DNA from 3 places in the Streptomyces hamibioticus genome. Region 2 is predicted to be linked to each of the others. Evidence: riboswitches for the same ligand, from Rfam matches in the RefSeq annotation. Region 2 holds a riboswitch; each other region holds the start of a gene.
The links. Region 2 has a riboswitch for cobalamin ahead of ACLGIH_RS10840 (ribonucleoside-diphosphate reductase subunit alpha). Riboswitches for the same ligand answer to the same signal wherever they lie in the genome.
Positions count from the first base shown of each region.

Region 1: linked by a shared signal. The riboswitch ahead of ACLGIH_RS06305 (ABC transporter substrate-binding protein) and the one ahead of ACLGIH_RS10840 (ribonucleoside-diphosphate reductase subunit alpha) in region 2 are both predicted to bind cobalamin.
Region 3: linked by a shared signal. The riboswitch ahead of ACLGIH_RS07800 (energy-coupling factor ABC transporter permease) and the one ahead of ACLGIH_RS10840 (ribonucleoside-diphosphate reductase subunit alpha) in region 2 are both predicted to bind cobalamin.

Region 1 covers NZ_JBKKQY010000001.1:1,388,425-1,392,555, forward strand. Annotated here, with positions in the region: gene ACLGIH_RS06290 (ATP-grasp domain-containing protein) at 1-244, shown strand, start outside; gene ACLGIH_RS06295 (MFS transporter) at 237-1,505, shown strand; gene ACLGIH_RS06300 (class I SAM-dependent methyltransferase) at 1,474-2,223, shown strand; cobalamin riboswitch at 2,276-2,455, shown strand; partial or broken gene ACLGIH_RS06305 (ABC transporter substrate-binding protein) at 2,484-3,505, shown strand; partial or broken gene ACLGIH_RS06310 (FecCD family ABC transporter permease) at 3,502-4,131, shown strand, end outside.
Region 2 covers NZ_JBKKQY010000001.1:2,448,144-2,452,274, reverse strand. Annotated here, with positions in the region: gene ACLGIH_RS10840 (ribonucleoside-diphosphate reductase subunit alpha) at 1-2,007, opposite strand, end outside; cobalamin riboswitch at 2,131-2,273, opposite strand; gene ACLGIH_RS10835 (GNAT family N-acetyltransferase) at 2,351-2,857, opposite strand; gene mctP (monocarboxylate uptake permease MctP) at 2,998-4,131, opposite strand, start outside.
Region 3 covers NZ_JBKKQY010000001.1:1,734,611-1,738,741, forward strand. Annotated here, with positions in the region: gene ACLGIH_RS07790 (FAD-binding and (Fe-S)-binding domain-containing protein) at 1-1,371, shown strand, start outside; partial or broken gene ACLGIH_RS35050 (DUF7144 family membrane protein) at 1,433-1,573, opposite strand; cobalamin riboswitch at 1,672-1,857, shown strand; gene ACLGIH_RS07800 (energy-coupling factor ABC transporter permease) at 1,888-2,592, shown strand; gene ACLGIH_RS07805 (energy-coupling factor ABC transporter substrate-binding protein) at 2,589-2,930, shown strand; gene cbiQ (cobalt ECF transporter T component CbiQ) at 2,931-3,680, shown strand; gene ACLGIH_RS07815 (ATP-binding cassette domain-containing protein) at 3,677-4,131, shown strand, end outside.

The DNA of each region.
Region 1 (4,131 bases), 1.1 Mb from region 2:
CATCGGCGTCACTGGGCTCGACCGGCTCACCGACATGCCGGGAACGCCCGCCTGGTACCCGATCAAACAGGTCGGCGACCCCATCGAGCACCTGGGTGACAGCCGTGGATACGCGGGCATCGTGTACGCCGAAGCCGAGACCGCCGAACTCGCCACCCACCGCGCGGTGGCCGCAGCCGGCGCCCTGCGTGTACTGACTGACCCGTTCCCCGACCTGGCCGGCCGGGAGGCGCCCGGTGGGTGAGCGCACCACCAGGGGACCGGGTCTGCGGGCCTCGCTGTTCCCACTCACCGGCCCGCTGCGGTTCCTCCTGCTCAGCTCGTTCCTCATCCCGCTCGGCAGCTTCATGGTCCTGCCGTTCATGTCGGTGTTCCTCCACGAACGGCTCGGGATGGGGCTTGGCACGGTCGGCGTCGTCCTGGCGTTGGCATCGCTCGTGCAGTTCTCCGGCGGCATCGTCGGCGGCGCCCTCGCGGACCGGATCGGACTACGCCGCACGATGCTGTGGGCGCTCGTCGTACGCACCGCCGGTTTCGCCGGGCTCCTGCTGGCCCTGCGCTGGCCGCCCCTCGCGGTCTGGGCGCTGGTCCTGACGTGCTGCGGTGCCGCGCTCTACCTGCCCGCCAACAAGGCGTATCTCGTGCACGGCGTCGACGACGAGCGCCGTCCGGCGTTCCTGTCGGCGGGCAACGCGGCACTCAACGCCGGGATGGCGGTCGGCCCGCTCATCGCCGGACCATTCGTCCTGTCCTCGCCCGGCTGGCTGTTCGCGGCCGTCACGGCGCTGTTCCTCGCGGTCACAGCGGGACACGCACGGTTGCCCGGAACCGACGGGACCTATCCCACCAAATCGGAGGAAACGGCCCGCTCGGGCCTTCTCGTCGGCGTGGCACTCCTGCCGTTCGCCGCCAACGCGCTGGCCTTCTACCTCTACTTCCACTTCCAGCACTTCCTGGCGGTGTACGCCGTCGAGCGCGCCTCCAGCGCCTTCTACAGCATGGTGCTGTTGCTCTGCTTCACGCTGGTCATCGTCGTACAGCCGCTCGCGTCCGGCCTGATCCGGCGCATGCCGTACGTCCTCGCCCTCGCGGTCGGGTTCACGGGCCTGGCGGCGGGACTGGCCGTGCTGGCGGCCGGCACCCGGACGGCACTGCTGGCGGGCGGCGCGCTGATCACCCTCGGCGACATCGTGCTGTTCCTCAAGAACGACCTGGAGGCATTGCGCCGCAGCCCCCGCTCCGACGCCGTGGTCTTCGGCCAGCAGCGGCTGGCCGCGGGCCTGGGCGCCTGCGCGAGCGGCGTACTGGGCGGGCAGTTGTACGGCCTCGGCGAACGGGCCGGGCACACCGGTTGGTTCTGGCTGTTGGCAGCCGCCCAGTGTCTGCTGCTTCCCCCGCTTCTGCTCTCGCTGCGCCGTCGCACGGCGCGGCGCCCTGTCCCCGACGGCGACCATGAAGGAGCACTGACGCGCGATGACACGGACGGGCGGATTCCAGGACGATGACTTCTGGACCGAGTTCCACGACTTCCTCTTCTCCGAGCGGCGCTACGAGCAGGCCGAGGTACTGCTGGACACCTCTCCCCTGCTCGCCCTCCCCGACGGATCACGCGTGCTGGACCTGTGCTGCGGGCCGGGCGTCTTCACCGTGCCCCTCGCCCGCCGCGGGCACCGCGTGACCGGCGTTGACCTGAGCCCGGCCATGCTGGACCGGGCACGCAAGCGGTCGGCCGACGCCGGTGCCGAGGTGACGTACGTGCGGGCCGACGCCCGCGAGTACAGCGCACCGGGCGGCTTCGACGTCGTCCTCAACATGTTCACCTCCTTCGGGTACTTCGAGGACCCCGCCGACAACGCGCGTGTGCTGCGCACCATGCACACCTGCCTGGCGCCCGGCGGCACGCTCGTCCTGGACCTCGCCGGGAAAGAACTCCTGGCCCGCAATGCCACCCCGCCCAAAGTGGTGCGGCGGGGCGACGACCTGATGGTGCAGACAGACACCGTCCTGGACGAGTGGGCGCGGCTGCGCAGCGAGTGGGTGCTGGTTCGGGGCGAGCGGGTGACGCGAGCCACCTTGACGTGGTTCGTGTACAGCGCGGTGGAGCTTCGCCGGATGGCCGAGGATGCGGGTTTCGGCCGCGTGGAGGTCTTCGGCGGGTTCGACGGACGCCCCTACGACGAGAACGCCGAGCGGCTCGTGCTGCGAGCGGTGCGCGAAGCGTGACGAAGGCGCGGGCGTGCGGCCGGGTCCGCACGCCCTTTTGCCGCCGACTCGGAGGAACGTGGGATCACCTGGTCATCGCCGCGACGGGAGACAGGAAGCCGGTGCGAATCCGGCACGGTCCCGCCACGGTGACCGGGGAGCACCCCTCCGAGATGCCACTGCGCACGGCGCGGGAAGGCGGAGGGAACGTCGATCCGGGAGTCAGGACACTGGTCCGTCGCGGGCCCGTCCCGAGGAGCGCGGACTCCAGGAGGCTTCACGTGTCCCAGCTGTTCACCCCTGCCCTCACGCGCGGGTTCCTTCGTACCACGGCCGCTGCCGTGTCTCTCACGTCAGTGCTGCTGACCGTCGGCTGCGGTTCATCCGACGAGAGCGGTGGGGACGCGAACGCCGGCGCGGCCGTGCCCGCGGGCTTTCCGGTCACGATCGACAACTGCGGTGTGAAGACGACATACGACGGGCCGCCGTCACGGGTGGTCACTATCCACCAGCACCCGGCCGAGCTCATGCTCGCCCTCGGCCTGAAGGACCGCCTGGCCGGAACGGCCTTCCCCGACTCCGCGGTCCTGCCCGAGCTGAAGAAGGACTACGAGTCCGTCCCGGAACTGGCGGAGAGGGAACCGTCCTTCGAGACCGTCCTGGACGCCGAACCCGACCTCGTCTACGGCGGCTACGGCAGCGCCTTCGACGAGAAAGAGGGCCGCTCCCGCGAGGCGTTCGCCGACGCCGGCATCGACACCTACCTCAACCGCGAGTACTGCGGAAGAAGCAGGTGACGATGAAGGACACCTACGACGAGATCCGCACCATCGGCAAGATCTTCGGCGTTCCGGACCGAGCCGACAAACTGGTCGCCGACCTCGAAGGCCGCGTCGGCAAGGCCGCCGACAAAGTCGAAGGCGAGCCCGAGGTGCCCGTCTTCGTCTACGACAGTGGCGACAAAAGCGCTTTCACCGCGGGCGGCAAGAGCCTGGGCACCGAACTGATCCGGCTGGCCGGCGGCGAGAACGTCTTCACCGACCTCGACGACGTCTTCCGTGACGTCTCCTGGGAGCAGGTCGTCGAGCGCAAGCCGGAAGTCATCGCCATCTATGACTACGCCGGTGCCGGAAGCGTCGAGGAGAAGAAGAAGTTCCTGCTCTCCCAGCCCGCGCTCGCCGACGTACCCGCCGTCAGGAACAAGCGGTTCGTCGTCCTGCCGCTGACCGCCACCCTGGTCGGCATCGGCTCGGCCTACGCGGTCGAGGACCTGGCCCGCGGGCTGCACCCGGAGATCCGGTGACTCAGGCCGCCACCGGCGCGCCCGCCGAACGGACCGTGCAACGACGGAAGGCCACCGGCTCGGGAGCAGGCCGTGCGCGGCTGGCCGTCACGCTGCTGGTGCTCACCGCGTTGCTCGTCGTCTCCGCCACGGCGGGCCTCGCGATCGGCTCCGTGCATGTCCGCCGGGCCAGGTGTGGGGCATCGTGACGCACGCGCTGGGCGCCGAATGGCAGGAACCGGACTGGTCAAGGGCCCGGGAGACCATCGTGGTGGACGTACGGGCACCGCGGGTACTGCTCGGTGCGGTCACCGGCGCCGGCCTGGCGGTGATCGGCACCGCGCTGCAGGCCCTGGTGCGGAACCCTCTCGCAGAGCCGTACCTGCTCGGCGTCTCCTCCGGGGCGTCGCTCGGCGCCGTCTCCGTGATCGTGTTCGGGTTCACCCTCTTCGGACCGGCCTCCCTGTCGGTGGCCGCCTTCGTGGGCGCCTTGGGCGCACTCCTGCTCGTGTACGCCACCGCCCGCACCGGCGGACGCATCACCTCGTCGCGGCTGGTGCTGTCCGGGGTGGCGATCGCGGCGGTGCTCACGGCGGTCCTCGATCTGCTGCTGCTCACCACCGACCGGGGCAATGAGGCCCGCGCGG
Region 2 (4,131 bases):
CCGCTTGAGGTCGTCCACCAGGTAGGAGTTGACCTGGAGGAACTCTCCCGACAGCGTCTCGCGCTTGAACAGGTTGGACACCTGCGGCTCGATGCACTCGTAGGCGCCGGCGATCGAGGCGATCGTGGCGGTGGGCGCGATGGCCAGCAGCAGGGAGTTGCGCATGCCGACGGCGGCGATCCGCTCGCGCAGCGCGTCCCAGCGCTCCGGCCAGGTCAGTTCCACGTCGTAGTGGTCGGGGTGCAGCACGCCCCGCGCGGTGCGGGTCCGGTCCCAGGCCGGCAGCGGGCCGTTGCGCTCGGCGAGGCCGGCGGACGCCTCGTAGGCGGCGAGCATGATCCGCTCGGCGATCCGGGTGGACAGCGCCTTGGCCTCCGGCGAGTCGAAGGGCAGCCGCAGCCGGAAGAAGACGTCCTGGAGGCCCATGGCGCCGAGGCCCACCGGGCGCCACCTGGCGTTGGAGCGGCCGGCCTGCTCGGTCGGGTAGTAGTTGATGTCGACCACGCGGTCCAGGAAGGTGACGGCGGTGCGGACGGTGGCGTCCAGCCGTTCCCAGTCGATGTCCCCGGCGGCCGGGTCGACGAACGCGCCGAGGTTGACCGAGCCCAGGTTGCAGACCGCGGTCTCGTCGTCGCTGGTGACCTCCAGGATCTCCGTGCAGAGGTTGGAGGAGTGGATGACGTGGCCAGGCTCCGCCGTCTGGTTGGCGGTGCGGTTGGCGGCGTCCTTGAAGGTCATCCAGCCGTTGCCGGTCTGCGCGAGGGCGCGCATCATCCGGCCGTACAGCTCCCGGGCGGGCAGCGTCTTCTTCGCCAGCCCCTTGCGCTCCGCCTCGCGGTAGGCGGCGTCGAACGCCTCGCCCCACAGGTCCACCAGCTCGGGCACGTCCGACGGGGAGAACAGCGACCACTGCTCGTCGGCGGCGACCCGGCGCATGAACTCGTCCGGGACCCAGTGCGCGAGGTTGAGGTTGTGGGTGCGCCGGGCGTCCTCGCCGGTGTTGTCGCGCAGTTCCAGGAACTCCTCGATGTCGGAGTGCCAGGTCTCCAGGTAGACCGCGGCGGCACCCTTGCGCCGGCCGCCCTGGTTCACGGCGGCGACCGAGGCGTCGAGGGTCTTCAGGAACGGGACGATGCCGTTGGAGTGCCCGTTGGTGCCGCGGATCAGCGAACCGCGGCTGCGGATGCGGGAGTAGGACAGGCCGATGCCGCCGGCGTGCTTGGAGAGGCGGGCGACCTGGTGGTAGCGCTCGTAGATGGAGTCCAGCTGGTCCTCGGGGGAGTCCAGGAGGTAGCAGGACGACATCTGGGGGTGCCGGGTGCCGGAGTTGAAGAGGGTGGGGGAGGAGGGGAGGTAGTCCAGGCGGCTCATCAGGCCGTAGAGCGCGGCGACCTCGTCCACCGAGTGGGCGGAGTCGTCCTCGGCGAGGCCGGCCGCGACGCGCAGCAGGAAGTGCTGGGGCGTCTCGACGACCTTGCGCGTGACCGGGTGCCGGAGCAGATAGCGGCTGTGCAGCGTGCGCAGCCCGAAGTAGCCGAACCGGTCGTCGGCCGCCGGGTCGACCAGGGCGTCCAGGCGCGCGGCGTGCAGCCGGACGAACGCGGCGGTGCGGTCGGCGATCAGGCCCTCGCGGTGGCCGACGGCGACGGAGTCGGTGAACGTCACCACGCCCTGGGAAGCGGCCTCGGCGCGGATGCCGATGGTCAGCAGCCGGGCGGCCAGCCGGGAGTAGACCGGGTCCTCCGAGATCAGGCCGGCCGCGGCCTCGGTGGCCAGCTCACGCAGCTCGGACTCGTCCGCGTGGGCGGACCGGCCGCGCAGCGCGGCGGCGGCGACCCGGCCGGGGTCGGCGTCGGGGAGGTCGGCGGTCAGCTCGGTCAGGGTCCGCAGCAGCGCGGCACCGGGCCCGTCGGGTTCCTCGGTCACCGGCGTCGGCGAAGCCGTCACCGGGGACGCCGAAGCGGTCACCGGGGTCGCTGAAGCCGGGTCGGCTGGCGCGATGGTCACGTGGAGCACTCCCTCGCTCGGCACTGGGCCTTGTGGAGGGCAGGGGGCAGCTCACGAGCGCGCGCGGCGTCGCGTCCACCGGCCCATTCCACGAGGCCCGGACGTCAGGGCACCCGGACCGGACGGCCGGGCGCACTGTCGGCAGGTCCTCGGACTGAACAGGCGTATGGGCACACGGCACGCGTATGGACACACGCAAGTACACCGTTGCGGGACAGTTCCGGATTCGCACCGGATTCCCCTGCGGCGACAGCGAGCATGAGCATACATCTTGTGCCGGGTTCCGGTGGCACCCCCAGATGTTGTGTCCTGGGTGGGGCGTCCGGCGCTGCCGCCGGTGGTGTCAGAGCGTCAGCTCGTAGGTGATCAGCGTGATGTCGTCGATCTGCGGGAGCGGATTCCAGTCCCGCTCGGGCGTGCGGGCGAAGCCCAGACGACCGTAGACCCGGTGCGCGGCGTGCATGGTGCGCTGGCTCGACAGCACGATCCGCACGCAGCCCTCCACGGCCCGCGCCCGGTCGACGCAGGCACGGACGAGGGCCTCCCCGGCGCCCCGGCCACGGGCCGCCCGGGCCACGGCCAGCATCCGTATCTCCGCCTCGCCCGGCCCGGCGATGTCGGCCATCGGACCGCCGGACGGCACGAAGGTGACCCCGCCCAGCAGCTCCTCGCCGTCCACGGCGACCAGCACCTCGGCCGCCGCGGCCCGCTTCGCCACGTCCCTCAGTTCACCGAGGTAGGCGTCGCTCTCCCCGAAGTCCAGCAGCCCGTCCTGGAGATAGGCCTGCGCGGTGATCTCGCCGAGAGCGCGGTACTCGGCGGGGTCCGCCCGCCGGATGACGATGTCCATGGCCCCGAGTCTGCCCGACCGGTACGACAACGGGCCGCCGGATTTCTCCGACGGCCCGTGCGTCGATGTGCGGCTCCGCCGCGTGGGCGCGCTCGGCCGCAACCGAGCGGCGGACGAACGGCGACCCCAGCGCGAGGACCTCAGTGTGAGGACCCCGCGGTGGCCGGCGGCAGCTCGACCTGCACGCCCGGGTCCCCGGCGTCCGCCGTGTAGTCCTCGGGCTTGGTCTCGTCCACCCCGTCCGGGGCCTTGACGGCCCGCAGGACCAGCGTCAGCACCACCGTGACGACGACGTTCAGCACGAAGGCCGTGAGGCCGATGTACCCGATCTCGCCGATGCCCGGGATCTCCTTGGAGGAGCCGCCGAAGTGCTTCTGCGTCGGCGTCGAGACGCCGTACGCGGCGAGCGTGCCGTAGACCATGCCGACGGCCCAGCCGGCGAGCAGCGCCCAGCGGTGGAACCAGCGGGTGAACAGGCCGCCGACCAGGGCCGGGAAGGTCTGCAGGATCCAGATGCCGCCGAGCAGCTGGAAGTTGATGGCCACCGTCTTGTCCATGCCGAGGACGAAGACCAGCGCGCCCACCTTCACGAGCAGTGAGACCAGCTTGGAGACCCGGGTCTCCTCCTTGGGCGTGGCGTCCGGCTTGATGAAGTCCTTGTAGATGTTGCGGGTGAAGAGGTTCGCCGCCGCGATGGACATGATCGCCGCCGGGACCAGCGCGCCGATGCCGATCGCCGCGAAGGCCACGCCCGCGAACCAGGCCGGGAACATGTTCTCGAACAGCTGCGGGATCGCCAGCTGGCCGTTCTCCACCGTCACCCCGGCCGCGATCGCCATGAAGCCCAGCAGCGCGAGCATGCCCAGCATCAGCGAGTACAGCGGCAGGATCGTGGTGTTGCGCCGGATCACCTCACGGCTGCGCGAGGACAGCGTCGCGGTGATCGAGTGCGGGTACATGAACAGCGCGAGCGCCGAGCCCAGGGCCAGGGTCGCGTACGTCCACTGGCCGGCCTCGGGCGGCACCAGGCTGCCCTTGCCGCTCTCGGTGAACTTGTCCTCGGCCGAGGCGAAGATGTCGTCGAACCCGCCCAGTTTGATCGGGATGTAGATGATGGCCACCGCGATCACTATGTAGATCAGCGTGTCCTTGACGAACGCGATCAGGGCGGGGGCGCGCAGCCCCGACGAGTAGGTGTACGCCGCGAGCACGCCGAAGGCGATCAGCAGCGGCAGGTCCTTGATGAACCAGTTGGTGTCCTCGCCGCCGCCGAT
Region 3 (4,131 bases), 710 kb from region 2:
AAGTGCCGGCAGCACACCAGCGAGGGCACCGTGATGTGCCCGTCGTACCAGGTCACCATGGAGGAGGAGCACTCCACCCGGGGACGGGCCCGGCTGCTGTTCGAGATGCTGGACGGCCACGGGGACAGCGCGATCCGGGACGGCTGGCGGTCCGAGGCGGTCAAGGACGCCCTCGATCTGTGCCTGGCCTGCAAGGGCTGCAAGAGCGACTGTCCGGCGGATGTGGACATGGCCACCTACAAGGCCGAGTTCCTGTCCCACCACTACGAGGGCCGTCCGTGGCGTCGGCCACGCTCGGACTGGTCGATGGGGTGGCTGCCCGCGCTCGCCCAGGCCGTGGGCCGCACCCGTCTCGGGCCGGTCGTCAACGCCCTCACCCACACACCGCCGCTGTCGAAGGCCGCGGTCGCCGTGGCGGGGGTGGCGGACCGGGAGGTGCCGTTGTTCGCCGGGCAGACGTTCCAGCAGTGGTTCGCCGCCCACGAGCCGTACGGCGACGGGGAACGCGGCACGGTGCTGCTGTGGCCGGACACCTTCACCAACCACTTCCACCCGCACCTCGGGCAGGCGGCGGTGGCGGTGCTGGAGCACGCCGGCTGGCGGGTGGAGCTGCCCACCGAGCCGCTGTGCTGCGGGCTGACCTGGATCTCCACCGGGCAGCTCGGCACCGCCGAGAAGATCCTGACCCGGACCGTGCGGCGGCTGGCCGGGCACGTCCGGGAGGGCGGTCTCGTGGTGGTCCTGGAGCCGAGCTGCGCGGCCGTGTTCCGGGCGGACGCGGCCGAGCTGTTCCCCGGCGACCAGGACGTGCGCAGGCTGCGGGACCAGACGGTGACCCTGGCCGGGCTGCTCACCGAGCACTCCCCCGGCTACCGGCCGCCGCAGGTGCCCGACCGGTCCGCTCGTGCGCTGGCCCAGGTGCACTGCCACCAGCACGCGGTGCTGGGCTGGGACGCCGACCGGGAACTGCTGCGCCGCGCCGGGGTGGACGTGGAGCGGCTGGACTCCGGCTGCTGCGGACTGGCCGGCAACTTCGGGTTCGAGCGCGGCCATGAGGAGGTCAGCGAGGCGTGCGCGGAGCGGGTGCTGCTGCCGCGGCTGCGGGACGAGGACGCGGGGACCGTCGTGCTCGCCGACGGCTTCAGCTGCCGCACCCAGGTCCACGAGTTCGACAGCGGCGGCCACGAGGCCGTGCATCTGGCGGAGCTGCTGGCCTCGGCGCTCCCCGACGCCCCCGGCAGCGCCTACGGCACCGCGCCCGGCGCCCGCCCGGCGCCCCCGGGCCGGCCGGGCCGGGCCCTGGCCCTGGCGGGTGCCGGGCTGGCCGCGGCCGGTGCGGCGGCGGGGGTGGCGCGGCTGCTGCGGCGCTGAGCGCGGAGCCGCCGGGCGCGAGCGATCCGCCAGGACGAGGCCGAGGCGGTCGGACTCTCTCGGCCTCCTCCTGGCGGCGGGCCGGGGCCCGGATGACGAAGACGTCGATCGCCATCGTGATCACCGACCAGACGGGCGCGTACGGCAGGAACACGAACTGGGCGACGAGGCTGAGTGCGGCCAGGACGATGCCCGTCAAGCGCGGCGGTCGGAGCGTGACCGGCGCGATTGACGGCACAGGGGGCGTGTGACCTCGGTCCGAGCGCCCCGTACGCCCTTGTCACTGCCGGTGCGGGCGCACTACTGTCACCACGCCTTGGTGAACGGGAAATCCGGTGCAATGCCGGTGCGGCCCTCGCCACTGTGATCGGGAAGTCCGGCTCCGGCCCTCACGGGCAGCCACTGGGTCCTCCACGGACCCGGGAAGGCGGAGTTCGGGCGGTGGTACCCGTCAGCCAGGAGACCGGCCGAGGCGCGTCAACCATCCACGAGGTGTTGGAGAGGGTCTGCCGAGCCATGCACATAGCCGAGGGCTTTCTGCCTCCGGCGCACGCGGTCGCCTGGGGCGCCGCGTCAGCGCCGTTCGTCGTCCACGGAGTACGGTCACTCACCCGTGAGGTCAGGGAGCACCCGGAGAGCACCCTGCTCCTCGGCGCCTCCGGAGCCTTCACGTTCGTGCTGTCCGCCCTGAAACTGCCGTCGGTGACCGGGAGTTGCTCCCATCCGACCGGCACCGGGCTGGGCGCCATCCTGTTCCGGCCGCCGGTCATGGCGGTGCTGGGCACCATCACACTGCTGTTCCAGGCGCTGCTGCTGGCCCACGGCGGGCTGACCACGCTCGGCGCCAACGTCTTCTCCATGGCGATCGTCGGGCCGTGGGCCGGGTACGGCGCCTACCGGCTGCTGCGCCGCTGCGACGCGCCGCTGATGGCCGCCGTGTTCTGCGGCGCGTTCGTCGCCGACCTGTCCACCTACTGCGTCACGTCCGTCCAGCTGGCGCTCGCCTTCCCGGACCCGGGCAGCGGATTCCTGGGCGCGCTCGGCAAGTTCGGTTCGATCTTCGCGGTGACGCAGATCCCGCTCGCGGTGAGCGAGGGGCTCCTCACGGTCCTCGTGATGCGGCTGCTGGTGCGGTCCAGCAAGGGCGAACTGACCCGGCTGGGCGTGCTGGTGACCAGGACGAAGGCGAAGACGGCGGGGCAGGAGGCGGCGGCCCGGTGAAGCGCGACACGAGGATCGACGCCCTGCTGCTGCTCGCGGTGGCCGCGCTCGCGGTGCTGCCGCTGGTGTTCGGGCTCGGCGACCGCAAGGAGGAGCCGTTCTCCGGCGCCGACGCCGAGGCGGAGACGGCGATCACCGAGATCGACCCGGACTACGAGCCGTGGTTCTCGCCGCTGTACGAACCCCCGTCCGGGGAGATCGAGTCCGCGCTGTTCGCCGTGCAGGCGGCCCTCGGCGCCGGCGTGCTCGCGTACTACTTCGGTCTGCGCCGGGGACGGCGGCAGGGCGAGGAGCGGGCCCGGGCGGCGGCCCGGCCGGACGCTCCCGCAGGGGACTGAGTGCTGCCGATCGACGCCGCGGCGCACGCCAGTCGCTGGCGCCGCCGCCATCCCGTGGACAAGGCCGTGCTGGGGCTGGGCCTCACGGTGCTCGCGATCTCGCTGCCGCCCTGGCCGGGCGCGGCACTGGTACTGGTGACGGCGCTGGCGGTGCTGCTGGGCCCGGCGGGTGTGCCGGGGCGGCGGCTGTGGCGGGCGTACCGGGTGCCGCTCGGCTTCTGCGTGACCGGGGCGCTGCCGCTGCTCGTGCAGGTCGGCGGCGCGGACGCGTTCGTGTCCCTGGCCGACGGCGGACCGGCTCGGGCGGGCGGGCTGCTGCTGCGCACCTCGGCAGCCTCGCTCGGGGTGCTGCTGTTCGCGTTCACCACCCCGATGTCCGATCTGCTGCCCCGCCTGGTGCGGGCCGGGGTGCCCGCGCCGGTCGTCGACGTGGCGCTGGTGACGTACCGGATGAGCTTCCTGCTGCTCGACTCGGTGCGGCGGGTGCGGCAGGCCCAGGCGGCCCGGCTGGGGCACACCACGCGGGCCGCCGCCTGGCGGTCGCTGGCCGGGCTCGGCGCGACGGCGTTCGTGCGCTCCTTCGACCGGGCGGCGCGGCTCCAGGCCGGGCTCGCCGGACGCGGCTACGACGGCACGCTGCGGGTGCTGGTGCCCGAGGCCCGCGTCTCGGTGCCGTTCACGGCCGCGAGCCTCGCGCTGCTGGCGGCGCTGGCCGCCCTCACCTTCGTACTGGAAAGGCCACTGTCGTGAGCGAGTCCGCCCTCATCGCCCTGCGGGGCGCCTCCTTCGCGTACGAGGACGGGCCCACCGTGCTGCGCGCGGTCGACTTCGAGGTGCCCGAGGGGCGGGCGCTCGCCCTGCTGGGCCGCAACGGCAGCGGCAAGACCACGCTGATGCGGCTGCTCAGCGGCGGGCTGCGGCCGCACCCGGGCCGCCTGACGGTGGCGGGCGAGCCGGTGGCGTACGACCGCAGGGGGCTGACCCGGCTGCGGACCACCGTGCAGCTGGTGGTGCAGGACCCGGACGACCAGTTGTTCGCCGCGTCGGTGGCCCAGGACGTGTCGTTCGGGCCGCTCAACCTCGGTCTGCCGGACACCGAGGTGCGGGCCCGGGTTAAGGAGGCGCTGGCCGCGCTGGACATCGCCGCGCTGGCCGACCGGCCCACCCACCTGCTGTCGTACGGGCAGCGCAAGCGGGCGGC